2 regions of the Pseudomonas sp. S3_G06 genome follow, and region 2 is predicted to be linked to the other one. Evidence: predicted binding sites of a transcription regulator. Region 2 holds the regulator's gene; the other holds the start of a gene.
What was found. Region 2 encodes sigma-54, which starts transcription at its own class of promoters, with help from an activator protein. Its sites were predicted from a motif close to ANTGGCATNNANNTTGCTNT; they were not measured.
Positions count from the first base shown of each region.

Region 1 (5,930 bases), 2.5 Mb from region 2:
CCCCTTATTACTGACCGAGGGTCAGTACCTTCTGCATCATGGTTTTGGCGGTGTTCATCATTTCCGCGTTGGTCTGGAACGAGCGGCTCGCAGAAATCATGTCAGCCATTTCTTCCACCACGTTGACGTTCGGGTAGTAGACGTAGCCCTTGGCGTCGGCAGCCGGATGGTTCGGCTCGTAGCGCGCTTCAAGATTGCTCTGGTCTTCGACGACGCCGAGCACCTGCACGCCCTGCCCGGCCGCGTCCTGGTTCTGGAACAGCGAATTGCTGCCGCCGGCCTGGCCGCCCTGGAACATGGTGGCGAATACCGGATGGCGCGCGCGGTAGGTCTGGTCGATGCTCGACGAAACGGTTTCGGCGTTGGCGATGTTCGAAGCCACGGTGTTCAGGCGTGTGGTCTGCGCGCTCATGCCGCTGCCGGCAATGTTGAAAACGCTGGACAGGGACATGGATTATTCTCCGCGCAGGGCTGACACCAGCCCTTTGAATTTGCTGTTGAGCAAGGTGAAGCTGGCCTGGAAGCCGACGGCGTTTTCCGCGTAGTTGGACTGTTCCAGTTGAGCGTCGACGGTGTTCTGGTCGATCGAAGGCTGCATCGGCGTGCGATACATCAGCGACTCGTCGCCATTGCCCAGCCCTTCAGCCTCGATGTGCCGGCTGTTGGTCATGTTCAGGGCAAAGTGGCCGCCGGTCTTGGTCTTCTCGGTCTGTGCTTCGAGCACTTTGGAGAAATCCAGATCCCGCGCCTTGTAGTTCGGGGTGTCGGCGTTGGCGATGTTGTTGGCCAGCACTTCGGCACGCTGAGCGCGGAAGCCCAATGCCTTTTCGTGAATGCCCAGCGCTTTGTCGAAGCTGATGCTCATGTCGGGAACCTTCAGGTGACCGGTTTTTCGTATCTGAGCTTTAGCAAGCGCCGTGCCAAATGAACAAAGCCCCGTATTCCGGGGCTTTGCGCCTGACAGGCAAAGCGGCAATGCCAGAAAAGCGGCAACCGGTTACCGCCGGATGCCGCTTTTCTGCCGCTTGCCGTCCTTGCCAGGTCAGCGCAGATCCCTGTGGGAGCGAGCCTGCTCGCGAAGGCGGCGTGTCAGGCGCCAACTGTCTTACGGACAGACCGCTATCGCGAGCAGGCTCGCTCCCACAGGGGGTTTGTGGTGCTCGTGGAAAATAATTCGGGCATAAAAAAACGGGAAGCCTTTGCGGGCCTCCCGTTTTTTGTATCACTGCAAACCGCTTATTTCGCCTTGTAGATAATCCCCGGGCTGCACTGAACCATCTGGTAATGATCCGGCAATCCGTTCAGCGCTTCCGAAGCGCCAAGGAACAGGTACCCGCCCGGCTTCAACGTGCTGTGAATGCGCAACAGGATGTCCTTCTTCACTTCGGCAGAGAAGTAGATCAACACGTTGCGGCAGAACACGATGTCGAACTTGCCCAGCGCTGCGTAACTGTCGAGCAGGTTGAACGAGCGGAATTCCACCCGGCTCTTGATCGGCGCCTTGACCACCCAGCGCCCCGGCCCTTTCGGGTCGAAGTAGCGTTGCAGGCGTTCCGGCGACAGACCGCGACCGATCGCCAGGCTGTCGTACTCGCCGGTCTTGCAGTTGTTGAGCATCAGGCCCGACAGATCGGTGGCAACGATCTGCACACCCATCTTCAACTGACCCAGGTTGCTGCGCTCGAACTCGTCGATCGACATCGACAGCGAGTACGGTTCCTGTCCCGACGAGCAGGCCGCCGACCAGATCCGCAGACGCTGGTTGGGGCTGGCCTTGATCGCTTCCGGCAGTACCTTGTTCTTCAAGACTTCAAACGGATAGGTGTCGCGAAACCACAGGGTTTCGTTGGTCGTCATGGCATCGACCACCTGCTCGCGCAAACCGCTGCGCGGCTGGGTCTGGATGCGCTGTACCAGCTCACCCAGGGACTTGATGCCTTGCTGCTCCATCAGTTTGTTGAGACGGCTCGAGACCAGATACTGCTTGTTTTCACCGAGCAGAATGCCACAGGCTTTTTCCAGGAAGACCCGGAACTGTTCGAAATCCAAATTACCCGTAGACAATGATGCCGCCTCTTAAATCGTGTTGACCGCCAGGGACAGAAGGTCCCTAGCTGATATCTGCTGCTTTGATCCGGTCGACTACCCGGGATGCGAGGTCATCAGGACGGAATTTGGCCAGAAAGTCATCAGCACCGACTTTCTTCACCATCGCCTGATTGAATACCCCCGACAACGAAGTATGCAGGATGATATGGAGCTTTTGCATGCGCGCGTCGCCGCGGATTTCCGCCGTCAGGGTGTACCCGTCCATCTCCGGCATCTCGATGTCGGAAATCATCATCAGGAACTCTTCTTCCGGCTTCTTGCCCTCGTCGACCAGCTTGCGCAGGTAATCCAGCGCCTGCTTGCCGTCGTTCAGCGCCACCACTTCGACACCGATGGTCTGCAGACAACGCGTGACCTGCTTGCGCGCCACCGACGAGTCATCGACCGTCAGCACCCGCAGCGACAACGCCTTGGTCTGCGTCTCGACATCGACCACGCCCACCGAAATCGCTTCCGGCGTCGGCGCCACTTCGGCCAGCACCTTCTCGACGTCGATGATTTCGACCAACTGATTGTCGACCCGGGTTACAGCGGTCAGGTAGTGATCGCGACCGGTACCCTTGGGTGGCGGATGGATCTCTTCCCAGTTCATGTTGACGATGCGCTCCACCGAGCGGACCAGGAAACCCTGGGTCTTGGTGTTGTACTCCGTGATGATCACGAACGGACTGTTCTTGTCTTTCAACGCACCGGAGCCCGTTGCCATTGCCAGATCCAGGATCGGAATGGTCGCTCCCCGTATATTCGCTACCCCGCACACGACAGGACTGGATTTGGGCATCAACGTCAGCGACGGGCATTGCAACACTTCCCGTACCTTGAACACGTTGATCCCATAGAGCTGCGGCCCGTCGAGACGGAACAACAGCAGCTCGAGGCGATTCTGCCCTACCAGTTGCGTGCGCTGGTTCACCGAATCCATTACACCAGCCATGCCCAGACTCCTACACCAACGCCAAGTGTTGTTGCGACGCACATTCATTGCTAAACGGCACGGCGCTTGCTTTTTAACTCGTATGAACGCTCAAACGACATTTTCCCGACGCCTGACATCCTCCCTTCGCAAAGGGCTTTGCGCGGTGTCCGCCGTTTGCTGCTTGCTTGCTGGCAGTCCTGCCCATGCAGATGCGGTTACCTTGCCTGATATGCTTATCGGCGTGACTCAGGGCTTTCTTGAATTCACCGTAGAAGACTATTTGGCTTCCAGTCAAACCGAAGGCCGCTACGAAATCGAAGTCAACCAGCTCGACCCGCGCATGCGCATGCCCATGTGCGACAAGGAATTGACAGCCACACTGGAGAGCCCGGCACGCCCGCTGGGCCGCGTCACGGTGAAGGTTCGCTGCGAAGGCAGTTCGCCCTGGACGGTGTTCGTACCCGCTCAAGTCCGCCTGTTTCGCGAGATCGTGACGACCACCCGTCCGCTGAAACGCGCCGGCATTATCGAGCCGCAGGATGTGACCTTGCGCGAGCGCGACGTCAGCACGATCAACCAGGGTTTCCTGACTTCCGTCGACGAAGCGATCGGGCAGAAACTTACCCGACCAACGGTCGCCGATCAGGTCATCACCCTGGTGCATCTGGAACAGGCCGAAGTGGTGCGCAAGGGTGACCAGGTGGTGATCACTGCGCGCAGCGGCACCCTTGCCGTACGCATGCCGGGGGAAGCGCTCTCCAATGGCGGCATGAAAGAACAGATTCGCGTAAAAAACCTTAATTCTCAAAGAGTTATCAAGGCGCAGGTGATTGCGCCGGGACAGGTCGAAGTGGCCATGTAAAAGCCTCGTGGAGAAAACTGGCGCCGATCCCGTCGCTTCCCTAAACTGTGCCGCAGCAGGTCTCGCAACGGCGCATGCAAGCTTATGGTTGATTGGGCCTAAAGTTTTTCAGGGGATAGCCGAAAACATGGCAAGCGTCCAAATTCCCAGAGGTTTTTTATCATGGTTATCGATTTCAACCGATTGAACAGTTCCTCGTCACTAACCGGCAGCACACGTACCAGCAACGCCAAGGAAAGCGCTGAAAACAGCCCCTCCGCGCCGCTGAATACCCAGGCCGAACAGGCCAATGTCGCCAAAAGCGGGGAGTCGGTACACCTCAGCAATGAGGCTCAACAGTTGCAGAAGGTCACTGACAAGCTGCGCGATCAGCCTGCTGTCGACAAAGCCCGTGTGGCCGAGTTGAAAGCCGCGATTGCCGATGGCAGCTATAAAGTCGACAGCAACCGTGTAGCCAGCAAACTGCTCAACTTCGAAGCCCAGCGCTAGGCTTTTGCCGGCGCCAGGCTTTTGGACGCTTAAACCCCAAGGCCAGCTATGCACGACACTAACTTATTGCAACTGATCAACGACGACTTTGCTCCAGCGCAACAATTGCTGGAGTTATTGCAAACCGAATCCCTCGCTTTGCATGGTCGTGACATGCCGTTGCTGGAAGAAATTCTGGCGACCAAGCAAGCGTTGATCATTCTGCTCGAGCAGCATGGCCGCAAGCGCAGCGAAATCCTCGCCAGCCTCAACCTGCCGACCGATCGCACAGGTCTTGAGCAACTGGCCAGCCAGTCGAGCATTGGCGACCAGTTGCTGGCCCAGGGCGATGCCCTGACCGCGCTGATCGCCCAGTGCCAGGCTGCCAACGTCAAGAACGGCCAGTCGATCCAGATCCAGCAGGCGACCACCGCCAATCAGCTGAAGATCCTCACCGGCGGCGAGCCGCCAGCGCTGTATGACGCCAGCGGCACCTTTGCCAAACCGGTCAAGCCGCGAACGCTCAGCCAGGCATGAGCCATTCGCTGGCCCTGCACTATCCACTTGCGCAACATGCTGGCAAAATACTGGCCAGTCGTCTTATTTTGTCTGGAGATTGAAGAACCGTGTCCAACACCCTAAGCGCGGATGATGCTCCGCAGCCTCCAAAGGTGCTCACCACGCCACTGGAAATCTCCAGCAACCTGCGCCAGCTGCAAGACAGCCACGATCCGCTGATCATCACCTTCCATGAACGCAGCCAGCGCTTTCAGAGTTACCTGATCAAGGTCGACCGCGAAACCGCAACGATTGCGCTGGACGAAATGATCCCGCGCGATGGAGAGCGCTTCCTCCAGGCTGGCGAACCGTTCAAGGTCGAAGGCTTTCATGACGGCGTGCGCATCGCCTGGGAATGCAACGGCACTCTCAACATCGAAGAATCCGACGGCGACCGTTTCTACACCGGCGACCTGCCGAGCGAAGTGGTCTACCACCAGCGCCGCAATGCCTTCCGCGCTGCGCTGAAACTCACCGATCTGGTCAGCGTCGAACTGGGCGGCGAAAAGCTCAAGGCGCCTATCCACGGCAAGCTGTTGGACATTTCCGCGACCGGTTGCAAGTTCCGCTTCGAAGGCGACATCACTGATCGCCTGCAACTGGGCCAGGTCTACGATCGTCTGATCGCCCCGCCGCTGTTCGGCAATCAGCCAACGTCGGTCGAGCTGCGCTACCTGCACTTCGAAGAAAAACTCAACATCACCTTCGCCGGTCTGCGCTTCCACAACATCAGTGGCCAGGCTGCGCGCAACGTCGAGCGTTTTGTTTATCAGTTGCAGCGTGAAGCACGGCGTTTCGACAAAGACGATCTCTGAGTCACAGCGATCAAAAAAAGGGCAGTCCCTCACAGGGCTGCCCTTTTTTATGCGCCGATGTTTACCTTCGGTTCAGGGCCTGCCACCACTGATATCTGGCGCAGGCTTATCGTCATTGCCGCTGTCCAGTTCGGTTTCAACGACTGCTTCCGGCTGCGCTTCGGGCTCAGGCTCAGGATTGACCGGCGCCGGATCCTGCACC
Region 1 covers NZ_CP162738.1:805,503-811,432, reverse strand. Annotated here, with positions in the region: gene flgC (flagellar basal body rod protein FlgC) at 8-451, opposite strand; gene flgB (flagellar basal body rod protein FlgB) at 455-865, opposite strand; gene cheR (protein-glutamate O-methyltransferase CheR) at 1,237-2,064, opposite strand; gene AB4N47_RS03675 (chemotaxis protein CheV) at 2,111-3,043, opposite strand; gene flgA (flagellar basal body P-ring formation chaperone FlgA) at 3,126-3,887, shown strand; gene flgM (flagellar biosynthesis anti-sigma factor FlgM) at 4,050-4,376, shown strand; gene AB4N47_RS03660 (flagella synthesis protein FlgN) at 4,425-4,892, shown strand; gene AB4N47_RS03655 (flagellar brake protein) at 4,982-5,728, shown strand; gene AB4N47_RS03650 (MFS transporter) at 5,801-5,930, opposite strand, start outside.
Region 1: a site for sigma-54 is predicted at 906-925, ahead of flgB (flagellar basal body rod protein FlgB). Genes of this name have one in related genera too.

Region 2 (5,930 bases):
AAACGACGTGCTTCTACATGATCGTCGGCCTGGTGCAGGCGGATCAGGGCCGTGTGCTGATCGATGACCTGGACGTCAGCCACCAGCCGATGCACGGCCGCGCCAAGGCCGGTATCGGCTATCTGCCGCAAGAAGCGTCGATCTTCCGCAAACTGTCGGTTGCCGACAACATCATGGCGATCCTCGAGACTCGCCCGGAGCTGGACAAGGCCGGTCGGCGCAAGGAGCTGGAAAGCCTGCTGCAGGAATTCCACATCAGCCACATCCGCGACAACCTAGGCATGAGCCTGTCCGGTGGTGAGCGCCGCCGGGTGGAAATCGCTCGCGCCCTGGCCACTGCACCCAAGTTCATCCTGCTCGACGAACCGTTCGCCGGTGTCGACCCGATCTCGGTCGGCGACATCAAGCAGATCATTCACCACCTCAAGGCCAAGGGCATCGGTGTACTGATCACCGACCACAACGTCCGTGAGACCCTGGATATCTGCGAAACCGCTTACATCGTCAATGACGGTCAACTGATCGCCGAAGGTGATGCCGAGACCATCCTGGCCAACGATCTGGTCAAGGAAGTGTATCTGGGTCACGAGTTCCGCCTGTAAGCGCGACAGCGCTGTATCGATTCAAGGCGCATTTATCCGCTTTAATTGTTACAGCGCTCTAGGCAAACACTTCAGTTTCAGGCATATAATTTGCTTAAGTTTGGCGCTTCGGCGCCCTGTAGTGGATGGCGCAAAGCGCCGGCGAATAAGGTGTTAAGCCCCTGCCATGAAACCATCGCTAGTCTTGAGAATGGGCCAGCAGCTGACGATGACACCGCAGCTGCAACAGGCCATCCGCCTGCTCCAATTGTCGACCCTGGACCTGCAACAGGAGATCCAGGAGGCTCTGGAATCCAATCCGATGCTCGAGCGCCAGGAAGAAGGCGACGACTTCGACAACGCCGATCCTCTGGCCGACAACGCCGAACAGAAGCCCGCCGAAATCCAGGAACCCTCCTACCACGAAACCGCCCCGACGGTGGACAACCTCGAGGATGGCGAGTGGAACGAGCGCATCCCCAACGAACTGCCAGTGGATACCGCCTGGGAAGACGTCTACCAGACGAGCGCCAGCAGCCTGCCCAGCAGCGATGACGATGAGTGGGATTTCACCACCCGCACGTCCGCCGGCGAGAGCCTGCAGAGCCATCTGCTCTGGCAACTGAACCTGGCGCCGATGTCCGACACCGATCGCCTGATCGCCGTGACCCTGATCGACTGCATCAACAATCAGGGCTATCTGGACGAAACCCTCGAAGAAATTCTTGAAGCGTTCGATCCTGAACTGGACATCGAGCTCGACGAGATCGAAGCCGTCCTGCATCGCATCCAGCAATTCGAGCCCGCCGGGATCGGCGCCCGCAACCTCAGCGAATGCCTGCTGCTGCAATTGCGCCAGCTGCCCGCGAAGACGCCGTGGCTGACCGAGGCCAAGCGTCTGGTAGCCGATTACATCGACCTGCTCGGCAGTCGCGATTACAGCCAGTTGATGCGCCGGATGAAGCTCAAGGAAGACGAGCTGCGCCAGGTCATCGAACTGGTGCAGAGCCTCAATCCGCGTCCCGGTTCGCAGATCGAGTCGACAGAAGCCGAATATGTCATTCCCGATGTGATCGTGCGCAAGGACAACGAGCGCTGGCTGGTCGAGCTGAACCAGGAGTCGGTGCCACGCCTGCGTGTCAACGCCCAGTACGCCGGGTTTGTGAAACGTGCCGACACCAGCGCCGACAACACTTTCATGCGCAACCAGTTGCAGGAAGCCCGCTGGTTCATCAAGAGCCTGCAGAGCCGCAACGAAACCCTGATGAAAGTGGCCACGCAGATCGTCGAACATCAGCGCGGTTTCCTCGAATACGGCGACGAAGCGATGAAGCCCTTGGTATTGCATGACATCGCCGAAGCGGTCGGCATGCACGAATCGACGATTTCCCGGGTGACCACACAAAAATTCATGCATACCCCGCGCGGTATTTATGAGCTGAAATACTTTTTCTCCAGCCACGTCAGCACCTCCGAAGGCGGCGAATGCTCGTCCACGGCGATCCGCGCGATCATCAAGAAACTGGTCGCGGCGGAAAATCAGAAAAAGCCGTTGAGTGACAGCAAGATCGCTGGTTTACTGGAGGCACAAGGCATTCAGGTGGCTCGCCGCACCGTCGCCAAGTACCGCGAATCCCTCGGAATCGCGCCTTCGAGCGAACGCAAGCGGTTGATGTAAGCCACGTTACAGCGTTCCAGTGGCAGGCTTTTCGGCCTGCCGCTTTATGCACTGGCAACGAAGGAGAAGCTGTATGCAAGTCAACATCAGTGGACACCAACTGGAAGTGACCGAACCTCTGCGTTCCTACATCGAGGAAAAACTCGACCGATTGGAGAGGCATTTCGACAAAATCACCAACGTGCAAGTCACGATGTGCGTCGAAAAACTGCTGCAGAAGATCGAAGCCACACTGCATATACCCGGCGGAGAAGTAGTTGCCAACGCAGAGCACACAGACATGTATGCCGCGATTGATCTGCTGACCGACAAGCTGGATCGCCAACTCAAAAAGCATAAGGAAAAGACCCAGAGCCTCCTCCAGGGCGCGACCGGTCGTTAACACCCCTATCCATGATCCGACTTGAAACCATCCTGACCCCCGGCCGTTCCCAAGTGAACGCGCCGGGCGGCAGCAAGAAAAAAGCCCTCGAACAGATTGCCAACCTGATCCACCGCGAAGTGCCGGATCTGGCGATGCAGGATGTCTTCGAGGCGCTGATCGCCCGTGAAAAACTTGGCTCCACCGGTTTTGGCAACGGCATCGCCATTCCCCACTGCCGCCTCAAGGGCTGCACGGCACCAGTCAGTGCCCTGCTGCATCTTGAAGCCCCGATCGATTTCGACGCCATCGACGGCGCTCCGGTGGACCTGTTGTTCGTGCTGCTGGTCCCGGAAGCCGCAACCGACGCGCATCTGGAGTTGTTGCGCCAGATCGCCAGCATGCTCGACCGCAAGGAAGTGCGCGAAAAACTGCGCAGCGCCGCGAGCAGCGAAGCCTTGTACCAGGTTGTACTGGACGAGCAGAACGGGCACTAATCATGCGTTTGATCATCGTCAGTGGCCGTTCGGGCTCGGGTAAAAGTACCGCCCTGAATGTCCTTGAGGACAACGGCTACTACTGCATCGACAACCTGCCGGCCGGCTTGCTGCCGGAACTGGCCGAGCGGGCGCTGATCCATACTGAACTGGCGCAGCCGCTGGTTGCCGTGTCGATCGATGCGCGCAACCTGCCGAGCCATCTGTCACGTTTCCCGGAATTGCTCGAAGACGTGCGTGCCAAGCATATCAAGTGTGATGTGCTGTACCTGGACGCCGACGAGGAAACCCTGCTCAAGCGTTTTTCCGAGACCCGTCGTCGTCACCCGCTGAGCAACGCCAATCGCTCACTGGCCGAGGCGATTCACGATGAAACCGCCCTGCTCGGCCCGATCGCCGATCTGGCCGACCTGAAAATCAACACTACTAGCCTGAACCTCTATCAGCTTCGCGACACCCTGAAGCTGCGCCTGCTGAATCAGCCGGAACCCGGCACGGCGTTTCTGGTTGAATCATTTGGCTTCAAGCGCGGCATGCCGGTCGATGCCGATCTGGTCTTCGATGTGCGCTGCCTGCCCAATCCGTACTGGAAACCGGAGCTGCGCGCGCAATCGGGCCTTGATGCACCGGTGGCCGAGTACCTGGCGCAGCAGCCGGATGTCGAAGAAATGTATCAGGACATCTACGCCTACCTGAACAAGTGGCTGCCACGTTTCGCCGCCAGCAACCGTGCTTACGTGACCATTGCCATCGGCTGCACCGGCGGGCACCACCGCTCCGTCTACCTGACCGAACGTTTGGGTCAGGCCCTGCAGAAAACCCTGAAGAACGTCCAGGTTCGCCACCGCGACCTCACCTAAAGGATCCACACCGCGATGCCTGCTCGTGAAATCGAAATCATCAATAAACTGGGTCTGCATGCCCGGGCATCGGCCAAATTCGTCGGCGTAGCGGGTCAGTATCCAGACTGCACGATCCGAGTGGGACGCACACCTGAAACTACTGTCGACGGCAAGAGCATCATGGCGATGATGATGCTCGCGGCGGGCAAAGGCACCAAGATCCATTTGAGCACCGAAGGTGAACAGGCTCAGGAAGCCATGGACGCATTGGTCGATCTGATCGAAAGGTATTTCGACGAAGGTGAATAATCCTTGAGGCGGGGCACACTGTTCCTCGCCTTCATTCAACCCAACGCCGTATCCATCACCATCATCAGACAAAACCCGACCAACAGGCCCAGACTGGCCAGCTTGTCATGCCCATGACGGCGCGATTCCGGGATCACTTCGTGGGTCACCACCAGCAACATCGCCCCGGCCGCCAGTGCCAGCCCCAGCGGCAACAGCACCTGAGCCAGACTCACCAGCCACGCGCATAACAGTGCAAATACCGGTTCGACCAGCCCAGACGCCGCGCCGATCAAAAATGCCCTGACCCGCGACATCCCTGCCCCGGCCAGCACCAACGCAATCACCAGCCCTTCCGGTACATCCTGCAACGCAATGCCCATCGCCAGGCTGTCGGCGTCCGCCATCCCGCCGCCGGCAGATACGCCAACCGCCATGCCTTCCGGAATGTTGTGCGCGATGATGGCGAACACGAACAGCCAGATTCGTGGTGGAATCACCGGATGCTCCAGCGTGCCGACGAGCATCTCCGGCGAGGCACCGGAAACGCGCCGATCCACCAGATACAGACCGAACGCGCCGAGCAGGATGCCGAAGCAGATCAGGCCACTGGCGGCCCACGGCGTAAGACCAAGACTCTCCGCCGCAGCAATGCCCGGCACGATCAGCGAAAACGCCGTCGCCGCCAGCATCACCCCGGCGCCAAATCCCAGCAAGGTGTCGCTGAGTGCCTGCGGCATGCGCCGGATCACCAGCACCGGCACGGCGCCAAGCGCCGTGCCCAAAGCGCAGATGGCACCGCCCTGCAAGGCGCGCAACAGCCGCGGTTCCAGATTCAGCCACTGCAAACCGTGGGCGACCAGCAAAGTCATCCCCGCCAACAGCAACAGCGAGCCCACCGCGTAACGAAACATGCGTCCGCTGGCAATCGCCAGTGTTTCCGTGCCCATAGTCAGCCCTGATTGTTTTTGTGGAAGGCTTAAACCAGTGCGGCCTGATAGCGCGCAGCAACTTCCGGCCAGTTGATTACGTTGTAGAACGCGTTGATGTATTCCGGACGACGGTTCTGGTAGCGCAGGTAGTAGGCATGCTCCCAGACGTCGAGACCGAGGATGGGGGTATTGCCGTTCATCAACGGGCTGTCCTGATTGCCGCTGCTTTCCACAACCAGCTTTTTCGCCGGCGTCACGCTGAGCCAGGCCCAGCCGCTGCCGAAACGGGTCAGCGCGGCTTTGGTGAAGGCTTCCTTGAAGCTGTCGAGTCCGCCCAGTTGCTCATCAATAGCCGTGGCCAGCGCGCCGTCGGGCTTGCCGCCTCCGTTGGGCACCATCACTTCCCAGAACAGCGAGTGATTGGCGTGACCGCCGCCCTGATTGATCACCGCCGCGCGAAGTTTTTCCGGTAGTTGCTGGACGCTGGCGACGAGTTTTTCCACCGGCCATTCGGCAAACTCGGTGCCTTCTACGGCGGCGTTGAGGTTGTTGATGTAGGTCTGGTGATGCTTGGTGTAATGGATCTCCATGGTCTGCGCATCGATGTGCGGCTCGAGGGCATCGTAGGCGTAAGGCAAGGCAGGCAAGGTAAAAGCCATTTCAATGGACTCCATGCTGATGAGAAGTTGAGGCGCGGCGGGCATTGCCGGTGTCGGAATGCAGCAGGCGTTGGGTGCGCGGGTACTCGCCG
Region 2 covers NZ_CP162738.1:4,185,382-4,191,311, forward strand. Annotated here, with positions in the region: gene lptB (LPS export ABC transporter ATP-binding protein) at 1-602, shown strand, start outside; gene AB4N47_RS18835 (RNA polymerase factor sigma-54) at 769-2,259, shown strand; gene hpf (ribosome hibernation-promoting factor, HPF/YfiA family) at 2,333-2,641, shown strand; gene ptsN (PTS IIA-like nitrogen regulatory protein PtsN) at 2,653-3,117, shown strand; gene rapZ (RNase adapter RapZ) at 3,120-3,977, shown strand; gene AB4N47_RS18855 (HPr family phosphocarrier protein) at 3,993-4,268, shown strand; gene AB4N47_RS18860 (ZIP family metal transporter) at 4,304-5,197, opposite strand; gene AB4N47_RS18865 (superoxide dismutase) at 5,227-5,838, opposite strand; gene AB4N47_RS18870 (hypothetical protein) at 5,840-5,930, opposite strand, start outside.